DNA from 3 places in the Streptomyces sp. 8N114 genome. Region 2 is predicted to be linked to each of the others. Evidence: riboswitches for the same ligand, from Rfam matches in the RefSeq annotation. Region 2 holds a riboswitch; each other region holds the start of a gene.
What was found. Region 2 has a riboswitch for cyclic di-AMP ahead of ACTWQF_RS31535 (M23 family metallopeptidase). Riboswitches for the same ligand answer to the same signal wherever they lie in the genome.
Positions count from the first base shown of each region.

Region 1: linked by a shared signal. The riboswitch ahead of ACTWQF_RS36255 (M23 family metallopeptidase) and the one ahead of ACTWQF_RS31535 (M23 family metallopeptidase) in region 2 are both predicted to bind cyclic di-AMP.
Region 3: linked by a shared signal. The riboswitch ahead of ACTWQF_RS16955 (transglycosylase SLT domain-containing protein) and the one ahead of ACTWQF_RS31535 (M23 family metallopeptidase) in region 2 are both predicted to bind cyclic di-AMP.

Region 1 covers NZ_JBQQBT010000045.1:10,143-17,045, reverse strand. The annotation lists gene ACTWQF_RS36270 (DUF5998 family protein) at 1-253, opposite strand, end outside; gene ACTWQF_RS36265 (bifunctional acetate--CoA ligase family protein/GNAT family N-acetyltransferase) at 325-3,072, opposite strand; gene ACTWQF_RS36260 (HPr family phosphocarrier protein) at 3,242-3,523, shown strand; gene ACTWQF_RS36255 (M23 family metallopeptidase) at 3,658-4,482, opposite strand; cyclic di-AMP (ydaO/yuaA leader) riboswitch at 4,497-4,654, opposite strand; gene ACTWQF_RS36250 (M16 family metallopeptidase) at 4,870-6,240, opposite strand; gene ACTWQF_RS36245 (M16 family metallopeptidase) at 6,327-6,903, opposite strand, start outside.
Region 2 covers NZ_JBQQBT010000026.1:999-7,901, forward strand. The annotation lists gene ACTWQF_RS31530 (aldo/keto reductase) at 1-200, opposite strand, end outside; gene ACTWQF_RS31535 (M23 family metallopeptidase) at 400-1,548, opposite strand; cyclic di-AMP (ydaO/yuaA leader) riboswitch at 1,559-1,733, opposite strand; gene ACTWQF_RS31540 (PP2C family protein-serine/threonine phosphatase) at 1,874-3,103, opposite strand; gene ACTWQF_RS31545 (DUF4232 domain-containing protein) at 3,355-4,209, opposite strand; gene ACTWQF_RS31550 (protein kinase domain-containing protein) at 4,580-6,496, opposite strand; gene ACTWQF_RS31555 (RNA polymerase sigma factor) at 6,515-6,903, shown strand, end outside.
Region 3 covers NZ_JBQQBT010000007.1:63,418-70,320, forward strand. The annotation lists gene ACTWQF_RS16930 (roadblock/LC7 domain-containing protein) at 1-342, shown strand, start outside; gene ACTWQF_RS16935 (hypothetical protein) at 421-795, shown strand; gene ACTWQF_RS16940 (hypothetical protein) at 911-1,207, opposite strand; gene ACTWQF_RS16945 (NPP1 family protein) at 1,375-2,193, opposite strand; gene ACTWQF_RS16950 (glycosyltransferase family 2 protein) at 2,557-4,506, opposite strand; gene ACTWQF_RS16955 (transglycosylase SLT domain-containing protein) at 4,914-5,690, opposite strand; cyclic di-AMP (ydaO/yuaA leader) riboswitch at 5,695-5,870, opposite strand; gene amaB (L-piperidine-6-carboxylate dehydrogenase) at 6,361-6,903, opposite strand, start outside.

The DNA.
Region 1 (6,903 bases), on a different contig from region 2:
GAGAGGGCGAGGTGCCGTCCGCCGCCTGCTCGTCGGTGTGGCTGACGAGGAAGCGGGTGCGGGTGAGCACCAGGACCGTGACGTGGCGGCGGACCTCGTTGGAGTCGAACGTCGTCTCCTGATGCACGAGGTACGAGGCCACTGGCTCGCCACCCACCGCTGCCTCGACAGCCTCGGCTACGAGGGCCGGGTAGTAGCCGCTGCGCTCGATCGCCTCACGCAGACCCTGCGTCGTCGTACCGGTCTTCGCCATGACAGCCATCCTAAGGGCCGTACGGCGACGCAGCCCCGGCCCGCTCCCCACCGTACGCCCCCGGTGCGCCGTCAGTACGCCGGGAGGCGACGGGCGCCCAGGTCGGGGCGGGTTCCGGGCTCGGCGACGCGGACGGAAGCACTCAGCACAGTCACACCCCGGGGTGCCACCACGACCGGGTCGAGTTCGACGGCGACGACCTGCGGATGATCGTCCATCAGCAGCGAGACCCGCAGCAGCACCTCCTCCAGCGCGGCGGTGTCCGAGGGCTCGGCGCCGCGCCAGCCGAACAGCAGCGGCGCCGAGCGGATCGCCCGGATCAGCCCGGCGGCCTCCTTGTCGGTGACCGGCACCAGCCGGTGTGCCGTATCGCCCAGCAGCTCGGAGGGCGGGCCCGCGAGACCGAAGGACAGCACGGCGCCGATGGCCGGGTCGAGCGTGCCCCGCACCACGGTGCCCACGCCCCGCGGTGCCATCGCCTGCACCACAGGGCGCAGCTCCTCGGGTGCGCCGAGCGCCTGGATCAGCTCTCCGTAGGCGCGCCGCAGCCCTGCCTCGCCCGCGATGTCCAGCCGTACCCCGCCGAGGTCGGCGCGGTGCCGAAGATGGGGCGCCGTGGTCTTGAGTGCGACGGGGAAGCGGAGAGTGCGGGCCGCCTCGACGGCCGTGTCGGCGTCCGGCGCTGGGAGCGTGGGCTGGACGGCGATGCCGTAGCTGTGCAGCAGCCGGGCCGCTTCCTCGTCCGTGAGGGCACGGCCACGCTCGGGTGCTGCGGGGGTCGCGCGGGCCAGCAGCTGGGCGGCGGCGGACTCGTCGACCTCCAGGTCGGGGACCTTGCCCGGGTCGCCGGCTTCCGCGCGCCACCGGGAGTAGCGCACTGCCTCGGCCAGGGCGCGGGCGGCCCGCTCGGGCGTCGGGTAGGAGGGCAGTCCGCGCTTGGCGAGCGCCTTCTGCAGGCCCTCCATCGCCAGGTGGACGACCGCCACCGGCTTGCGCGGGGCACCCTCGGTCGCGGCGACGGCCTCGACGGCTTCCCGCAGCGCGTCGGCCAGGGCCTCGACATGGCCGTCGGGCGGGGACTCCGGCCTGGCCATGCCGGTGCCGCCGGGCAGCTCGGCGGGGACGGCGGGGATGACGGTGACCAGCACCGCGTCGGTGGCCGCGTCGCCGAGCGCCTCGCGCAGCGCCCTGCCGAAGTCGCCGGGCCCGGCCGAGCTGGGCAGCGCCACGACGGGGCGGGGCCGCAGCCCGTCGGTGAGGCAGGCGTCGTAGGTCAGCAGGCTCATCGCTTCGGTGTTGCCGAGGATGCCGACGTGCGGGCCCGTGGGCGGCGGCTGCTCGGCGAGGAGTACGCCGGTGTCCAGCAGGTCGGTGAAGGTGTCGACCATCAGGACGCCCGCTTGGCGCAGCAGCGCGTAGACGGTGGCGTCGGGGGTGCGGGCTGCCGGCGCCGCGTGGCCCGGCGGGGGCGCACTGCCGCGCTGCCGGGCACCTTTGACGACGACGACCGGTTTGCGGGCGGCGGTGCGCCGGGCGAGCCGGGTGAACTTGCGCGGGTTGCCGATGGATTCCAGGTACATGAGGACGACGTCGGTCGCCGTGTCCTCGTCCCAGTGCTGGAGGAGATCGTTCCCGGAGACGTCGGCCCGGTTGCCCGCGGAGACGAAGGAGGACGGTCCGCTGCCGCGCCGGTCCAGCCCGTCGAGCAGGGCGATGCCGATGGCGCCGGACTGGGTGAAGACGCCGATCCTGCCCCGCGCGGGCATCCGCAGGGAGGGGGTGGCGTTGAGCCGTACGTCCTCGCCGGTGTTGATCAGCCCGAGGGCTCCGGGGCCGATCAGCCGCATGCCGTAGGAGCGGGCGAGCCTGACCAGTTCGCGCTGCTCGTCCCGGCCGACCCCTTCGGAGAGGACGACCAGCCCCTGCACGGCCGCCTCGCCGCATTCGCCGATGACGGTGTGCAGCTGGTCGGCGGGGACGGCGAGCACGGCCAGGTCGACGTGTTCGGGGATCTCCCGCACCGACCGGTGGCCGGGCACCCCGGCCAGCGTCGGGGACGCCTCCGGGTCCAGCGCGTGGTTGACCGCGTACAGCCGCCCGGCGAAGCCTCCGGCGCGCAGGCTGCCCAGCACGGCACGCCCCGCTCCGCCGGGGGTGCGGCTGGCGCCGACGACGGCGATGGAGCCGGGGGCCAGCAGCCGGGCGACGGAGCGGCCCTCGGCGCGCTGTTCGCGGGCCCGCATGACGGCCAGGGAGCGCTCGGTGGGCTCCAGGTCGAAGGTGAGGTGGACGGAGCCTTCCTCGAAGCTGCGCTTCTGGGAGTATCCGGCGTCCGTGAACACCTTGATCATCTTGGTGTTGGCGGGCAGCACCTCGGCGGCGAAGCGGCGGATGCCGCGCTCCCGGGCGACGGCACCGATGTGTTCGAGGAGCGCGGAGGCCACTCCCCTGCCCTGCTGGTCGTCGCGGACCAGGAAGGCGACCTCGGCCTCGTCCGCGGGCTCGCTGGCGGGGCGGCCGAGGTGGTCGATGCGGTCGTAGCGGACGGTCGCGATGAACTCACCGCCGATGGTCGCCGCCAGGCCGACGCGGTCGACGTAGTCGTGGTGCGTGAAGCGGCGCACATCGCGGTCGGACAGCCGGGGGTAGGGCGCGAAGAAGCGGTAGTACTTCGACTCGTCGGAGACCTGCTCGTAGAAGCTGACCAGCCGCTCCGCGTCGTCCGGAGTGATCGGCCGGACCCGGGCCGTACCGCCGTCGCGCAGCACGATGTCCGCTTCCCAGTGGGCGGGGTAGGCGCGCTCCTCGGGGCTCGGCATGGGGCCAGCGTACGGCGGAGGGAGGGTGGGTGCTCAGGGATACGGGATGCGTCGTATCGTCGCTGGCATGAGCGCCGCCGCTTCCTGGCCCGCACCCGCCGGCTCACGGAGCACCTCGGCAATCGTGGAAATCTGGTCTGGACAAGTTTGACGAACGAAGGGCAACACCATGGTTGAGCGCCGTGTCACCGTCGGCTGGGCCGAGGGGCTGCACGCCCGCCCCGCCTCCATCTTCGTCCGTGCCGCCTCGGCAGCCGGGGTCCCGGTCACCGTCCGGAAGGGCGAGGGCAACCCCGTCAACGCGGCCTCCATGCTCGGTGTGCTCGGCCTGGGTGCGGAGGGGGGCGAGGAGATCGTCCTCACCTCCGAGGCGGACGGTGCGGAGGAGGCCCTCGACCGGCTGGCGAAGCTGGTCTCCGAGGGCTTGGAGGAGCTGCCCGAGACGGTGTGAGGGTCTGACCGAGCGCGAGGGCTCGCCCGCCGGCATGAGCGTGTCGCCGGGGAGCACGAGGGGGGCGCTGCACCTGGCGGTGCAGCGCCCCCCTCGTAAATGTCCGCCGCGACGGGCGAAGCCGCAACGTTCGGTCAGACCTTCACGCCGTGCTCGCGGAGGTAGGCGACCGGGTCGATGTCCGAGCCGTACTCGGGGGAGGTGCGGGCCTCGAAGTGCAGGTGGGGGCCGGAGGAGTTGCCGGTGGAGCCGGAGAGGCCGATCTGCTGGCCCGACTTGACCTGCTGGCCGACCGAGACGCTGATCGAGTTCAGGTGGCCGTACTGCGTGTACGTGCCGTCCTTGTGCTTGATGACGACGTTGTTGCCGTAGGCCCCGCCGTTGCCGGCCTCCACGACCTCGCCCGCGGCCACGGACTGGACCGGGGTGTTCATGCCCGCGTGGAAGTCGATGCCGGTGTGGCTGCCGGACGACCACATGCCGCCGCCCTGCTTGTAACCGGTGGAGACGTAGGAGCCCTCGACAGGCATCACGTAGGCGTTGAGCTTCGCCCGCTTGGCCTCCCGGGCGGCCCTCTCCTTCGCCTCGCGCGCCTTCTCCGCCTTCTCGGCGGCGGCCTTGCGCTTGGCCTCGTCGGCCTTCCGCTTGGCGTCCGCCTTCGCCTTGGCGGCTTCCTCCTTGGCGTCGGTCTCGGCCTTGGTCTGCTCCGCCTGGAGGGCCTGCTCGTATGCCTGCTGGTCCAGCGTCTCGGAGATCGGGCCGCCGACGACCTCGCTCACCTTGGCGTCGTGCTGGACGGGGGCGTTGTTCTGTCCGCCGCCGCTCGCGGCGAATGCGGGGGTGGCGATGGACCCTACGACGCCCACGGTGGCGAGACCGGCTATGCCTGCCGCTCCCCCTGCGGCCCGACGGGTCTTACTCGGACGCCTGTGCTTACCAGTGGCACGGGTGAACGCCATACGGAGGCGTACTCCTTTCCTTCCTTCTCGCCTACCGGGTTAGCTGACGGGTTCGGAGCAGGAAGGTCTCCTACGGGCCGCCTCTTGCGAGGCCGTCCGATTCACCCCAATGGGACCTGGGTCCCCGGTCCCCCTCGGCAGGTGCGCCTCGGGGATTCGGCGATGGCTGTCCGTCGGCCGCGGGTGCGGTCACTTCTGACGAACAGCGGCACCGACGCTAAACGGGGCCAACTCCGGGCGGCAAACGAATCCCTGGGTTTGTCACGTACGCCACACTCCAACTCATCAGCAACCGCGACAGAATCGGACATTGAGAGGGGCCCGGAAGGAGCGATTCCTCCTCCCGGGCCCCACTTCTGACCGCCGTTCGCGCCTCCGCCCGCGGGCTCAGGAGCCGGAGACCACCTTGACGTCGCCGATCCCCAACTCCCGTACCGGATCGGCGATCTGCGAGGCGTCGCCGACGAGCACCGTCACCAGCCGGCCGGCGGGCAGGGCGCTCACCGCCGCCGCCGTGGCCTCCACCGTGCCCGTCTCGGCGAGTTGGGCGTAGAGCCGGGCCTGGTAGTCGTCCGGCAGATACTGCTCGACCTGGTCGGCCAGCGTCCCCGCGACGGCCGCGGCCGTCTCGTAGCGCAGCGGCGCGACACCCACCAGGTTCCGTACCGCGATGTCCCGTTCCTCGTCGGTCAGTCCCTCGTCCGCCAGCTTCCGCAGCACCTGCCACAGGTCGTCCAGCGCGGGCCCTGTCACATCGGTGGCCACCGAGCCGCTGATGGCCAGCAGTGCGGCACCGCTGCCGTCCTCGGCGGAACGCAGCACCTGGCCGAAGGCGCGCACGCCGTAGGTGTAGCCCTTCTCCTCACGCAGCACCCGGTCCAGCCGGGAGGTGAGCGTGCCGCCCAGGCAGTAGACGCCCAACAGCTGCGCGGGCCACACCCGGTCGTGCCGGTCGGGGCCGACGCGGCCGATCAGCAGCTGCGTCTGCACCGCTCCGGGCCGGTCCACGATGACGACCCGGCCGCTGTCGTCCGCGGTGATCGGCGGCATCGGACGCGGCACTGCCGCGGCTCCCGTCCAGCTGCCGAGGCTCTCGGTGAGCGCCGCCTCGAGGTCGACTCCCTCCAGATCGCCGACCACGACGACGGTGGCGGTGGCGGGGTGCACATATGCCTCGTAGAAGGCGCGTACCGCAGCCGCGTCGATGCCTCGCACCGTCTCCTCGGTGCCCTGCCTGGGCCGCGACATCCGCGATGAGGCGGGGAACAGCTCGCGGAAGAGCTCCTTGCCGGCGCGGCGGGCCGGGTTGGCCAGCTCGTGCGGGATCTCGTCCAGCCGGTTGGCGACGAGCCGTTCCACCTCGCTGTCCGGGAAGGCGGGGGCGCGCAGCGCGTCGGCGAGCAGCCCCAGCGCCTTGGGCAGCCGGGATACGGGCACCTCCAGCGAGACCCGCACACCGGGGTGGTCGGCGTTCGAGTCGAGCGTGGCGCCGCACCGCTCCAGCTCGGCGGCGAACTCCTCGGCCGTGTGCTTGTCCGTGCCCTCGCTCAGGGCGCGGGCCATGATGGTGGCGACCCCGTCCAGCCCCTCCGGCTCCGCGTCCAGCGGCGCCATCAGGTTCACCTCAACGGCGACGACCTCCTGCCCCGGGCGGTGGCAGCGCAGCACCGTCAGCCCGTTGGGCAGCTTGCCGCGCTCGGGGGTGGGGAAGGCCCACGGCTTCGGGGTGCCGCTGGGCGGCTGGGGGTGGAACTCCATGCTCTTCCCTGCTGTCTCCGCGATCCCCGCGGGGCTCGTGCTCGCCGCTCCCGCGGTGCGCTGGCTCGTGCTCGCCGGTGTCTCGCTCACTGGCCGGCCTCCTCGTCCTCGTTCGCGGGCGCTTCCTCGTCCGCCAGCGGTTCGTATACGAGCACGGCGCGGTTGTCGGGGCGCAGCCGCTGGGCCGCCACCTCCCGCACCTCCTCGCGGGTCACCTCCAGCACCCGCCGGACCGCGGTCAGCGCGAGCTGCGGGTCACCGAAGAGCACCGCGTACCGGCACAGTTCGTCGGCGCGGCCACCGACCGTGGCCAGCCGGTCCAGCCACTCGCGCTCCAACTGGGCCTGGGCGCGCTCCATCTCCTCCTCGCCGGGCCCCTCCTCCGCGAAGCGGCGCAGCTCCTCGTCGACCGCGGCCTGGATGTCGGCGATCTCCGCGCCGCTGGACGCCTTGATGTCCAGCCAGCCCAGCGAGGGCGCGCCCGCCAGCCGGAGCAGTCCGAAACCGGCCGCCACCGCCGTGCGGTCGTGCCGCACCAGCCGGGTGTAGAGGCGGGAGGACTCGCCACCGCCGAGCGCGGTCAGCGCCAGATCGGCGGCGTCCGCCTCGCGGGTGCCGTCGTGCGGCAGGCGGTAGCCGTTCATCAGCGCGCGGGAGGGCACG
Region 2 (6,903 bases):
TCGGACTCGCCGCCCTTGTTGCCCTCGACCCAGGCCGAGTACGCGTCGGCCGTGTCGATGGCGTTGCCACCGCCGTCGGTGTAGGCGTCGAGGACGGCGAAGGACGTGGGTGTGTCGGCCGTCCAGCCGAAGACGTTGCCGCCGAGCACGAGCGGCGAGACGGACAGCTGACCGATCTTCTTGTCGGCATTCATCTGCATGCCGCGACCGTAACTCGGGGGCGGGCGGTGGCGCGTGACCTCGCTCACCGGGCCGCCCCCCGGTCAGCCCCCGTCAGCCCCTCTCGGCCCTCGGGGCCAAGCCCACGGGCTGCCGTCGGACCCACCGCCCGTCAGCCCGTCGGGCCCATCGCACCTCAGCCGCGTCGGCGCTGCCGGTCCCTCGGCCCTGGACCGGGCCTCAGACGTCGACGCCCTTGGCGCGGAGCCATGGCAGCGGGTCCACCGGGTCGCCGCCGTCGGGGCGGACCTCGACGTGCAGGTGCGGTCCCGAGGAGTTGCCGGTGGAGCCGACCCGGCCGATGACGTCGCCCGTGCCGACCTTGTCGCCCGCCGACTTGGTCATGGACGAGAGGTGGCAGAACGAGAGTTCGGTTCCGTCCTCCAGCTGCAGCACGATGCGGTAGCCGTACGAACCGGCCCAGCCCGCTTCCTTGACGGTGCCGCTGTGGATGGCCTTGACGGGTGTGCCGTTGGGGGCGGCGAAGTCCTGGCCGGTGTGGTCGTTCTGCCACATACCGCCGGCCTGGCCGAACCCGGCGGTGAGCTGGAAGGAGGCCAGCGGCGCCGTGTAACTGCGGGCGAGCTTGGCGCGGCGTTCGGCCTCGGCCTTGCGCTTCCTCTCGGCCTCCGCCTTGCGCTTCTCCTCGGCGGCCTCGCGCGCGCGTTCGGCCTTGGCCTGCTTCTCGGCTGCTGCGGCCCGCTTCGCGGCTTCTTCCGCTGCCGCGTTCGCCGCCTGCCGGGCAGCCTTCTCGCGGGCTTCCGCGTCCTCCGCCGAGCGATGCTGTTCGGCCTGCGCGAGGATGCGGGCGCGCAGTGCCTCGCCGGCGTTGGTGCCGGCCGCCGCGTCCCCCTTGCCCGTACCGGAGACGTCCGCACCGGCTGCGCCGTCCGAGTCGGCGGATCCGTCGGAGTCGTCCGAGTCGTCGGAGAGGAGGGAGCCGATGCCGGGCAGGTCCTCGGCGTCGGGCAGCTGGTCGGGGATGCCCCGTACGGTGTCGGCCGCGGTGTCCAGGTCCGGTACGGATATCGCGCCGGGGTCCTTGTCCTGGGCGGTCGCCATGCCGCCGGCGCCGACCGCCGCGATCATGCCGACGCCGAGTACGGCACCGCCGCGCGCCACGCCGCCGGAACGCTGTTTGGCGACCCGGTGCTTGCCGCGGAGTGGGCGGGTGGACTCCTCGGTGGGGTTCCACTCGTCCCACGGTTCGGCACCGGGCGGCTCGCTGGGGACACCGTAGGGAACGGAGGAGCCGGCCTGGTCGGCGTGCGGGTCGTAGGCGACGGTCTGGGGCGCATGACCGGCAAAGCCCTGGGTTCTGGACGCCACGGGGGCGCTCTCCTTTCCTTCCTCTCGCCTACCGGGTTAGCTGACGGGTTCGGAGCAGGAAGGTCTCCTACGGGCGTCCTCTCGCAAGGGCGTCCGATTCACCCCATCCTCCTCGTCTGGCTGACGAGAAGAGGTGGTTCCCCGGTTCCCACGGTGCGGTCCAGTCGGTTGGGCGCTGCTGGTGCCCCGTATGCGGGATTCGGCGATGGCGCACGGTGCCGTCTTCGTGACGACAGTGACGACCGTGCTGCGTTATCGGACGGTAATAGAACAGGGGCCGTGATTCCAAGTTGTTCCCCGTAATTGGTGGCTGAGCCGGCTGAGCTCAGGAGCGGCTGTGCGACTCGTGGGCGACGGCGAGCAGCGCCATGTCGTCCACGGACCTGCCGCCGGTGTGGGCCGCGACGTCGATCAGGACCGTCTCCAGAAGCTCCTCGGGGTGGGCGAAATAGGTGCGGGCGAGTCGTTCGGCCGGGTCGTAGAAGACACCGTCGGAGTTGCGCGCCTCTGACAGACCGTCGGTGTAGAGGAGCAACTGAGCACCCGGAGGGAAGGGAACCTCCTCCTCGTGGTCCGGCCATCCGCCCAGGTCGGACATGCCGAACGGAAGCGCCGGCAGTTGGGGCTCCAGAAGGGACGCCCTGCCGCGGTGGAGGAGGACCGGCGCGGGGTGGCCCCGGTTGACGATGCGCACAACTGTGGGGCTGTCGCTGTCGGCGCTGCCGTCCCCGGCGCGCTGCGGCGGGCTCTTGCCGGGGGCGGAGGCGTGGGCAGGGGGGTTCTCGGGGGCGGAGGCATGAGCAGGGGGGTTCGGGACCTCCACCAGCACCGCCGTGCTGAAGCCCTCCAACTGTGCCATGCCGAGCTGCCGCCGTCCCTCCCGGTCGAGGGCCCGGTCGAGGCGGGCGGCCACGCCGGAGAGCGATTCCTCCTGCTCGGCCGCCTCACGGAACGTTCCGACGAGGAGTACGACGGCCGACACCGCGTCGAGCCCCTTGCCGCGTACGTCACCGAGCAGCAGCCGTACGCCGTGCGGGGTCTCCTCCGCGGCGTAGAAGTCACCGCCGATCCGGGCTTCGGCCTGCGCGGCACGGTAGCGGGCGGCCACCGCCAGGCCGCCGACCCGGGAAGGTGGGGCGGGCAGCACGGCGAGCTGCACAGCCTCGGCGATACCGCGCGCCGAGGCCAGCCGGCTGCCGCTGCGGAGCAGCACATAGTTGACGCCCACGGCGAGGGCGGAGACGGTCAGGCTGGTGATGGCTCTGGCTTCGGCCTCGATGGCGCTGCCGGTGTCGTGAAAGATGGCGAACAGGATGGTCGCGCCGGAGGAGACGACTGCCGTGACCATCGTGCCCCGGAGGGACAGGAAGGCCGCGGCGGCCAGCGGGGCCGCGGCGAACGGCGCCGAGACGGTCACGTCCCGGGGCGTCGCCATCTCCAGGACGACGCCCAGGACGAACAGCACAACGGGAGTCTGCCGCGCCAGGCGCCACAGCCGTCCCACGTTGTCCTCGTACCTGTTCGCCTTCTTGGTCCCGGCCTCCCTCTCCCGCACGGTCCCAATCTGGCCTGAGAGCGGACTCCGGGCCACTCGGGAGCGTTCGGAGAGGTACGGGGTGCGGGGTACGGGGCAGGCACGGCCACGGGCGCGGATGGAGGGCGGCGGCGGGCGTACGGAGCGGATACGAGCAGCAGGCGGTCCCTACCACGTACGGGACCGCACCGCCTGCGGGCCTGCGCCGATCGGGGCCAACGGTGGGGAGGGGAGGGAAAGGGACGGCAGGCGGGGGGAATCGGGTCGGGGGCTCAGCCGCCGGTGCCGGGGGCCAGTGGGCCGATCTTGGGAACGGATGCCTTGCCGGTGTTGGTGACCGGTCCGCCGGACCAGGACGTCCGGAGGGAGGCCCGCTCGTCGGGCGGGGTGATCCGCACGGCGCTCGGCGTGACCGTGGTGACGTTCGTCAGCTCCGGGTTGGTGTACGAGAGCGGCGCCCAGGCGCTCTTGCCGGGCGCGAGCGTGACGGTCCGGACCTGACCATCCGTCCGGTGGGGGTCGAAGGACACCTGCTCGCCGCTGCTGTTGACGAAGGCGAGCCCGGGATAGCCGCGTACGGTGCATGTGCTGTCGGACCGGTTGGTCAGGACCAGGGCGAAGTTCTCCTGCCCGGCGCCCGGGTGGTTCGGGCCGAACGATGCCTTCAGGTCGGCCGTGTGGCACCGGGAGCCGGAACCGGAGCCCGGTCCCGACCCGCTGCTGCCGGTGTCCGAGCCGCTGCCGCTGGACGAGGAGCCCCCGGAGGAGTCCTCACTGTCCGAACCGGAAGAGTCCGAGCCGCCCGTGCCACCGCTCTGCGAGCCGCTCCCGCCGGTTCCGTTCTCACCGCTGCTGCCGTTCCTGTCGCCGCTCTTGGAGCCACCGTCGGAGTTGCCGGCGGCGGGCGCGGCCTCGCCGTCGACCTTGTCCGGGGACGCCTCCGGGTCCTTGTCGCAGCCGATCAGCAGTGCGCCCGCCGCCAGCACCGCTGTCGTGGCGGCCGCGATGCGGGCCACCCGGCGACGGGGGCGGTACGGGGCGGCCGGGCGGCCGGGCGCCGGGGCCTCGGTGTCGTACAGGGCCTGTGAGAGGTGGGGGGTGGTCGTCGGGTCCTGTCGCTTCGTCATGGCTGCCGTCCCTGGTCGTCCTGTCTGCGGTCGTCCGGCCTCCCGGCGGCTCGCGCGCTGGCTCGTCCTCGTTTCCCAGCCTGCCCTCGGGCATCTGCGCCGTACACAGCCTTCGATGGGCGACTTCCCGGGAAAGTTCCCGGCCCCCGGGGAGTTTTTCCACAGCACCTCGGGCGGGCAACTCTGCACCGTGGCGGGCGGTTTTCAGGTGACGTAAGAGACGGGACAGGACGTGTGGGAGACGGCCCGAACGGCTGGAACCCGACTGCAGATGGCGGACGTCGGATCCCGAGCGCCGGTTTCCGTACGCCGGGGTCGTACGCCGGGGCCAGGAACATTGGAGGGGCGGCGCAAGGACCGCGGGGTACGCCTACAACGGTTTGACGCGCAAGCTGGTCAGCACTCGGTCCGTCCGGGCCGAGCAGTCCTTGTCGCAGCGGATCTGCACGTACACCGGGGGCTTGCCCTTCTGCTTGGGGGACAGGCCGATCTCTTCCAGCGAGTGTCCGGGGGTGGAGCAGGCCGACCAGGTACGGATCCGTCCCTGCCAGCTTCCGTTCTGGAACTTGCGGCTCCCTGTGTACTGGCAGCCTTTGTGGGTGAGTTCAGCCACCTTGTCGGGCAACCGCGGCTGGGTGTCGGCGTTTCCCTGGGGGCGCAGCGTGGTCCGGGGTGTGGGCTCGGCGGCTTCGGCGGCCCTGTCGTCCTTGTCGGCCGGGGCACCGAGCCCCACGAAGACGCCGCTCGTCCCCGAGGTGAGGTCCTGCCAACGGCCCACGTCCTCCGCCACGAGCAGCCCGGGGGCCTTGTCCGCGGAGAGCCCCAGCGCGGAGGGGCTCCAGCCGGAGTCGGTGGTCTCCTGCGCCCACGCTCCGGGCACATGCACACTGACCCGCCCGCTCGCGTCGTCCACCCGTACCGCGGAGGGCTGCCGCGTACGGTCCGGCCCCAGTACCTCACTGACAACTCCCGCCCCGGCCAGCACCACCACGGCGGACCCGATGGCGACGGCACGCCGCCGACGGCGAGTACGCACCGGCCGAGCGGTCCCCCGGGACACCCCGGGCAGCTCGGCGGCGGCCGACTTGGGCGCAGACGTCTGCGGCGCGGAGGCCCCGAGGCGAGAGTTCTCGGACGCGGAGGTTCCGGCCGCGGAAGTCTCGGACGAGGGCGGTTCCGTCGCGGAGCTCTCCACCGCGGAGTTCTCGGATGCGGGCTTCTGGGTCGCCGACGAGGGCGGCTCCGTCGCGGCTGTCGGCGGCTGACCGGGCACCTGGGACACGGGTCGTACGGCCAGGAAGGACAGTTGGGCCGCCGATGGTGCGAGGCTTTCACGTCCGTCGGTGCTCCGGCCCTGCTCCCCCGCCAACCCGCTCGACCGGTCGGACGCGTCCGGCCCGGCCGACCCGGCCGACCCGGCCGCCTTTTGCTGCGGCCCCTCCGTCGGCCCGTCCGGCGCGTTCGTCCCGCCCGCAGGGGCCGAGTTCCGGTCGAGTTCCGTCGCGATCCGGTCAAGTTCGTCCGCGAACTCGGCCGCCGTCGGCCAGCGGCGCTCGCGGTCGGGCTCCATCGCGCGCGCAACGGCCTCCGTCACCGCCCACGGCAGCCCGGGACGCAACTCGTCCAGCGGCATCACCCGCCCCGGATTCCCCGGCACAGCGCCGGTCACCAGGTGGTAGAAGACGGCGCCCAGGCTGTAGATGTCCGCGCGCGCGTCGATGCCCTCGAAGGGTTCGGCCTGCTCAGGCGCCATGTAGCCGACCGATCCGGCAACCACGGTCAGCCCCGACGCGTGCGCGAGGTTCTTGGCCAGGCCGAGGTCGGCGACCAGCACCCGCTCGCGGCCCTGCGCTCCGCCGCTCGTCAGCAGCACGTTGGACGGTTTGATGTCGCGGTGCACCACGCCCGATTCGTGCAGCGCCTCCACTCCGTGCGCCGCCTCCGAGGTGAGCCGCAGCGCCTCGGTCACCGGCAGCGGCCCCGCCGTCATCCGGTCGGCGACCGTGCCCCGGTCCGCGTATTCCATGACGAAGTACGGCCGTTCGTCGTCCAGTTCACCCACGTCGAAGACCTGGACGACACCGCCCGACGACGCCCTGCGCAGCAGCCGCGCCTCGGCCAGGAAGCGCTCCCGGATATCCATCCGGTGGGCCCAGTTGTCGGCCATCACCTTGACTGCGACAGGCGCCTCCAATCGGTCGTCATGTGCGAGCCACACGACTGCGAAGGCACCGGAGCCGAGACGACGGTCGACCCGGTAGCGGCCGATCTGATCAGGTGAAGGCATGCCCCTTATGATGCCTGGATGTGCCCACCGTCCTCCCCCCACACCGTGAACCAGCCATCCGGACGGCCTGAGTCGGCGGGCTCCGGCGATTCGCCATCGGCCACCGACACCGAAGCCCTCGCCACCCGAGCGGCGAGCGGCGACAGCGCGGCGCTCGACGCACTGCTGCGCGCCATCCGCCCCGACGTAGTACGACACTGTGGTCGGTTCCTCCTCTTTCGCGAGGATGCCGAGGAGGCCGCGCAGGACGTACTGCTGCAGGTGTCCCGGCACATCGAGCGCTTCCAGGGCCGTAGCCGCTTCAGCACCTGGCTGCACACGATCGTTGCCAACTGTTCACGTCAGAAGTACCGCGAGCTCAAGCGCCGGTCCGCCGAGCAGCCGGTGCTCCCGGACCAGCCGGGAGC
Region 3 (6,903 bases), on a different contig from region 2:
ACCGCCGCCGCGCTCGGCCTCGCGTTCCGGATGAACGAGGCGACGGGACGCGGCGCTTTCCGCGAACTGCTGATCCACGGGGAGCTCGGCTACGTCGCCACCTACGCCGCCGGACCGGCCGCCGTGCTCACGCTGCTCGCGGACGACCGCATCAATGTGGGGCGACTGCACCTGGAGGGACGTCGTACGGCGGGCCGCATCGGCGAACTCCTGGCCGAGGCCCAGCTCTCCGCACCTCCGCACCCCACCGCCAACGCCTCGCCGCCCGACGGCAGGCCCCCGCTGGACCGCCGCCGGCTGCCGCTCGAACGGCGCCGCCGCGGCTCTCCAGCGCCGGAGTGAGCCCTCCGCCCCGGAGCACGGCCACCGAACGACTGCACCAGGCCGGACAACACATCGACGAAAGGACAGCACGCCACCATGTCGAACACCGACGCCTCCCTCAAGGAAGCGATGAGCAGCATCGACGGCACGATCGGGGTCGCCCTGGTCGACTACACCAGCGGTATGGCGCTGGGAACGCTCGGCGGCGGCAAGGACTTCGATCTGGAGGTCGCCGCGGCCGGGAACACCGATGTCGTACGCGCCAAGCTGCGCACGATGGAGCTCCTCGGCCTCAAGGACGAGATCGAGGACATCCTGATCACACTTGGCAGGCAGTACCACTTGATCCGCCTGCTGCGGGCCAAGAGCGGCAACGGCCTGTTCCTCTACATCGCGTTGGACTCCGCCAAGGCGAACCTCGCCATGGCACGGCACCAGTTGCGCAAGATCGAGGCGAGCCTGGAGGTGTGAGGCTACTCGCGGGTGAACCGGCACAGGCAGCCGTACGCGCCGCGGCGCAGGCGCGCGGCGCGTACGGCAGAGTCGGTGCCGCCCGTGGGGGTTACTCCGTCACCACACCCAGCGTCTACAGGATTCCGTAGACGCCGACGCCGAGGATGGCGATGCTGCTGAGGACCAGCGCCGCGGTCAGCCAGGGGTTGGTGCGGAAGCGCTTCGGTACGCCTATGCAGCGCAGTCTCCAGACCGCGACGACGACGGCGAGCAGGAAGACGCCGCCGCCGATGCCCCCGATCTGCACCATCAGGACGGGGGACTGGACCCATAGGAAGAAGCAGGTCCACACCAGCGGCAGGGTCCAGGTGAGGATTGCGGACAGTGCGGGTGCGGGACCGGTCCTGCCGTCCGGCTGGACCCTCGTCACTCATGGCGCTGCCGACCCTGCGGACGTGGAGAAGTTCACCGAGCGGGGCGTGCGCGTGGTGCGGGCCGGTCGCGGAGTCGGGGCCGGAGTCGGCAGTGGCCCACCGACACCTTTCACAGGCGGCAACGGGCCCCGACGCGGATTCCGGACCCTGTCCGGGCGCTCCCTCAGCCGTTGGGGTCGAAGGGTATGCCGTCCGGTTTCGCCTCGGACAGATGGCTGTTGAAGGTGCCGTCCTTGATGCCGAGCGTGGCGCTGCCGAAGTCGGCTCCGGCCAGCGTGTCGCGCAGGCCCTCGGGGTAGCCGTCCCAGCCGACCAGGGTGGGGAACTGCCAAGCGCCCCGGTGGTTCTCGGGCGGCTCGTCCCCGCCGTCGTTCTTGGCCGCCCGGAAGCAGTGCGTACTCACCCCGTCCTTGTGGTAGACGACCTTGGGATGGGTGCCCTCGAAGGGCAGCGCTTCCTTGCTGTGCACGGTGAATCCGCCATGGTTGGAGGTCGAGACGTACTCGGCCTGGTCGTTGTGGACCCAGACCACGACGTGCTCCCAGTCGTGCCGGTGCCCGGCGCTGCCGCCGCCCAGTGCTGCCTGGTCCTTCTCGAAGTAGGAGGCGTAGGCGACGGCGCACCAGTCGTTGTTGCACTTGGTGCGGGCGTATCCGTTGGTGTTCTCCAGGTCGGACGCGTCGTGGCAGTTGCCGTTGACGTCACCGCCGATCTCCAGGCCCGGGGCGATGGTGCCGTCCGGGCCGATGGCAGGCGTCGCGTAGCAGCCGTCCGTGTCGTAGTCGTAGGCGGGCTGGAACTTCCGCTCCATCTCTGTCGCGTTCGCGGGCAGCGCCTGCGGCGGATCGGCCAGCGCCGTACCCGGCAGCGCGACGACCAGAGCAAAGGCCCCGACCACGACGGCCGGGGCCTTCCTGCCCCATCCTCCGACCCGACGGGGCCGGCCTGCAGGGGCGTCATGCACGGTGTTCGCCTCTCTCATGTGCGCACTCCACGGTGGGGGGTGAGTTGCTCGGCTCACGCTGCCGTGAGTCGGCGCACCTGCCAAGAGGGACGAACGACGTTGTGGGTCACCGCACTTCGCTTCGGAACAGCGCGGATCAGCTCGGCGGATCAGCCCGGATCAGCCCGGATCAGCTCGGATCAGTTCGGATCAGCACTGAGCCCGCGGCATCCGCTGTGCGGCGACCGCATTGGCCCCCTGTCCCCCCTGCCCCCTGTCTGTCCCCCTGCCCCCGGTGGACCGGTTCTGGTGCTCGGCACCCGGAAGTGGGCACAACTCACGGGCCGGCGGCGCACTCGGCTCGCCGGCCCGTCATCCCCCGGGGGCGTCAGGTGTGAGACATCAGGCTTTCCGCCGGGAGAGTCTGCGGCGCAGGCCGCGGGTGAGGCGCACCCGGTCCACGTGGAGGGTGAGCGGGGTGCCGGACTCGGGCTTGGCGTACATCTGCACCAGGCCGCGGCGCCAGCGTGCCCCACCGGGCGGCACGACCGGCTGCTCCAGGGGAAGGGCGCAGCGCCAATTGGCGGCGGCTATCAGGAAAGTTGCTGTCCACCGGCCCCGGGGCAGGGAGTCGAGGGGCAGTTCTGCCAAGAACCCGCCGTCCTGGAGGACCACGGGAAAGTCGGATGTGGCATCGGCGGTTTCCAGACGTACGACGGCGGTTCCCGGCGGCGGAGCGATGAGGTTCGTCGTCCCGCGTATGTGCAGGGCCGGGCCGCGCCAAGCAGCCGCTTCGGGCTCAAGGCGGAGTTCCTCGCCGAGTTGGGCCGCTGAGACATGCTGGAGGCGCACGGTGAGATTGCCGAAGGCGGTGGAGTAGAGCCTGGCCGTCCGTATGCCGCCCGCGCCGTCGTCGGACAGGCAGCTGACAGGGCACTCACCGGCGTCCGGGTCGCGCTGATTGCCCAGCCGTACGGTTTTGGCGAGCCCGTTCACGGTGTAGCGCAGATACAGATCCCAGAAACCGTCGGCCAGCGGTTCGTCGGTCCCGTCGCCGCTGAGGAGGTCGAAGTCGGCTTCGAAGGAATCCCCTTCGACGCGGATATCGGCGTGGTGGGTCCTGCTGTCCTTTCCGCGGTGCTCCAGGAAAATCTCGACGGTCCTCCCGCCGATGTGCTGGGCCTCGCTCAATCCCGCATGACCGCGCAGCCGCAGTCGGGTGCCGGTGAAGGAAATCGAGGACACGTAGTGGATGACGGCGAGGTGCTCCGTCACGTCGAAGCACGCGGCGGGGCTTGTGGAACAGGCTTCGCGTTCCACTGGATAGTGGGCCAGCGCCCGTCCCTGGGAGATATGAATGCGGAACGGCATATGGCTGTCGGCCCGGTGAGTGTGGTCCAGGAGCTCTTCCAGATTGCCGTGCTGGGTGAGATGACAGCGCAGGCGCTGGACCGGGGAGAGCCGGGGCCAGAAGGAGTCGGAGTCGTGATCGGTGACGAGTTTCTGCATGCGGTTGAACTCGCGCTGCTGGACCGCGGATTCCGTCTCATTGCCGAGGAATCGAAAGGCGCCCTTCAACTCCACCTGGAAGTGCCGCTCCAGCAGGGCATCGCGTCGTGGTCCCGGCTCCAGCTCGGTCCGAAGCAGCTCACACACCCGGTGGAGCGAGTCGAGGACCGGCTCGGTCTTGTTGGTGAGGGTCAGATGCTGGCCGTCGGGGCGGCGTACGAGGTAGTAGCAGTCGTAATCCGCGACCACGGAAATGCGGCGTGCGCGCAAGTAGGCGAGCGCCGTGAAGGGCTGGTCCTCGCCGATCCGCAGGCTGGTGTCGAAGCGAAGATGCAGCCGGTCGAGCAGCTCTTTGCGGAAGAGCTTCTGAACGGAGAGCGCCCAGTAGACCCGTGAGGTGAACAGGTCGGCGTCGGGCTGGTTGGCCCGGAACATCGAGCGCGGCACCCCGCGTCCCACCGAGGCCATCTTGCCGAGTACGACATCGGCACTGTTCTCCTCGGCGGTGGTGGTGAGCCGCTGCAGCGCCTCCGGTGCCAGATAGTCGTCCGCGTCGAGGAAGAACACGTACCGCCCGCTCGCCAGGTCCAGGGCTCGATTGCGGGGGACGGAGGGACCGCCGGAATTCTCCTGATGGAGCACCCGCAGCAGCCGCGGGTGCCGTTCGGCCAAGAGATCCAGTTCGGCTGCGGTGCCGTCCGTGGAACCGTCGTTCACGACGATCATCTCTATGCGACCGGGGTCGAGAGACTGGTGCGTGACCGAGGCGATACAGCGCTTGAGATAGGGGAGCGCATTGTAGGCGGGAGTTATGACGCTTACGAGATTGTTCGAGTCATCCATGGACAGACGGTGCCCATCGGGACGTACCCCTGCCAGGGGGGCGCCGCGTTCGGGTGAATCGGGCGCTCCGCTCGCCAGACTCGGAACGGAGAGTAGGTCCTTGCGGACTCTGAGTTGCGAGGCTCCCGCAATCACCGCCCCACTCGCCCGGCACACGCGCTGTCCCACCCGGAATTCGCCCTGCGCAACTGCGTGCTTTCGCCCGGTGGGTCAAATGCGCTGCGTTGTGGCTTGTCGCGCAGTTCCCCGCGCCCCTTGCGGGGCGCGGCCCCCTGCGAAGCTTGGGGGAGGCAAGCGCAGCCCTCATGCCGGGTACGCATGAGGCGCCGGACAAGCCTGCGCACAACGCGGCGGCTGCCCCGTCACCGGCGTGGTGAGGGGCAGCCGCCGCGTTGCGGGTCGTCGGCTCAGTACGGGCCGTTGACGTTGTCGATCGAACCGTAGCGGTTGGCGGCGTAGTTGCACGCCGCGACGATGTTGGCGACCGGGTCCCGCTGGTCGTAGACGGTGCCCTTGACGTGGAAGGAGTCGAAGGTCGGCTTGATCACCTGGAGCAGACCGATGGACGGGGTGCCGTTCTGGGCGTTGATGTCCCAGTTGTTGATGGCGTTGGGGTTGCCACCGGACTCCCGGATGATGTTGCGGTGGATGCCCTGGTAGGTGCCAGGGATGCCGTGCTGCTTCATGATGACCAGCGCCTCGTTGATCCAGCCGTCCAGGTTGGTCGACTGGGTCTTGTGCACGCTGGTGGTCCGCTCGGCGGTGCTGCGGTCGGCCCGCTTGGGCGTGGTGCTCCGCTCGGCGGGCGCCGGGGTGGCGTCCAGGGTCAGCTTCTGGCCGGGACGGATCAGGTCCGGGTCGCTGCCGACGGTCTGCTTGTTGGCCTTGTAGAGGGTGGACCAGCCGCCCTTGATGTCGTGGTCCACGGCGATCCGGTACAGCGTGTCGCCGGCCACGACGGTGTGGGAGTCGGCCTTCTTCTCGGCCTTCGCCTTCGGGGCGGCGGCCTGGGTGGAAGTGGCCTGCTTCTGCTCCTGCACCTTGGCCGGCGCGGGGGCGGCGTGCGCGCTGCCTGCGGTCAGCAGGGGAGCGGCGATTCCTGCACCGCCGGCGACGAGGGCGAGCGAAAGCCGGGAAAAGCGGCGGGCATTGCGCGATTTACGGGCATGACGGCCACGTGACATGGGGGTGTCCTCTCCTAGCGCCTGCGAGGTGAGCTGTCGGATTCGGGCTGGAGTTGCCCGGCCATAACCCGTGCGCGAGGCGCAACGGGCATGACTTCACCCCTAGCCGGGCCGCTGGATGCGGCACGGCACTTACTTGGGTCCCCCGCTCCTGCCGGCGTGGTCTGGTGCGAATTTCCCTCACCGGGCGGCAGGATTCGGCGCCCCGGCAGTGGGAACTCCGGCCGTTTACGGAGGCCGGAGCGAGGACACAGAAACACACCGGATTGTTGGGAGCAAGATGCCGGATTCGAATGCCGGGTATCCGCGGAGAATGATCTCGGAATTATTCAACGCTATGCTGTGGATCATTTTCTGAGCGTAAAGCAGCGAACTGGCGGGTTTTACGAAAAGCTCGCCAAGGATAGTCTCTTGACGACCCGACAGAAGATCTTGCCCGCGGACTCGAAGCGAGGATGTGTTTCTTGACACAGCGACTATGAAGTGGCCACGTGGGAGCGGTAAGTCGTCTATATCCGGACATTACGCGCCGAGAACTGGTAAAGGCGGTGGATTGTTAGGCATGCGTCCACCTCCTCACCGAGAACGCCCGGGAGCCCGCAACCACCGGAAAGGTGGCGCGGGCTCCCGGGCGTTCTTCGGTGCGTTCTTCCGTGTGCCCGGGGTCCGTTCAGAGGAAGCTGACGTTCTGGGCGAGGGAGAGTTCGCTGGAGTAGTTGATGGTGTTGGTGGCCGAGCGCATGTAGGACTTCCAGGCGTCGGAGCCGGACTCGCGTCCGCCGCCGGTCTCCTTCTCCCCGCCGAACGCGCCGCCGATCTCCGCACCGGAGGTGCCGATGTTGACGTTGGCGATGCCGCAGTCGGAGCCCGCGGCCGAGAGGAAGATCTCGGCTTCCTGCTGGTCGCGGGTGAAGATGCTGGACGACAGCCCCTGCGGGACGTCGTTGTGCAGCGCGATCGCCTCGTCCAAGGTGTCGTAGGTGAGCACGTAGAGGATCGGGGCGAAGGTCTCCTCCCGTACGACATCGTTCTGCTCGTCGACGCGGACGAGGACCGGCTCGGTGTAGGCGGCCTCGGGAGCGGCTTCGGAGAGCCGCCGGTTGCCGCCCGCCAGGATCTTGCCGCCCTGCGCCTGGACCCGGGCCAGCGCGCTGTTCATCGCGTCGAGGGCCGTGGTGGAGACGAGCGGGCCGACCAGGGTGTTCTCGTCGAA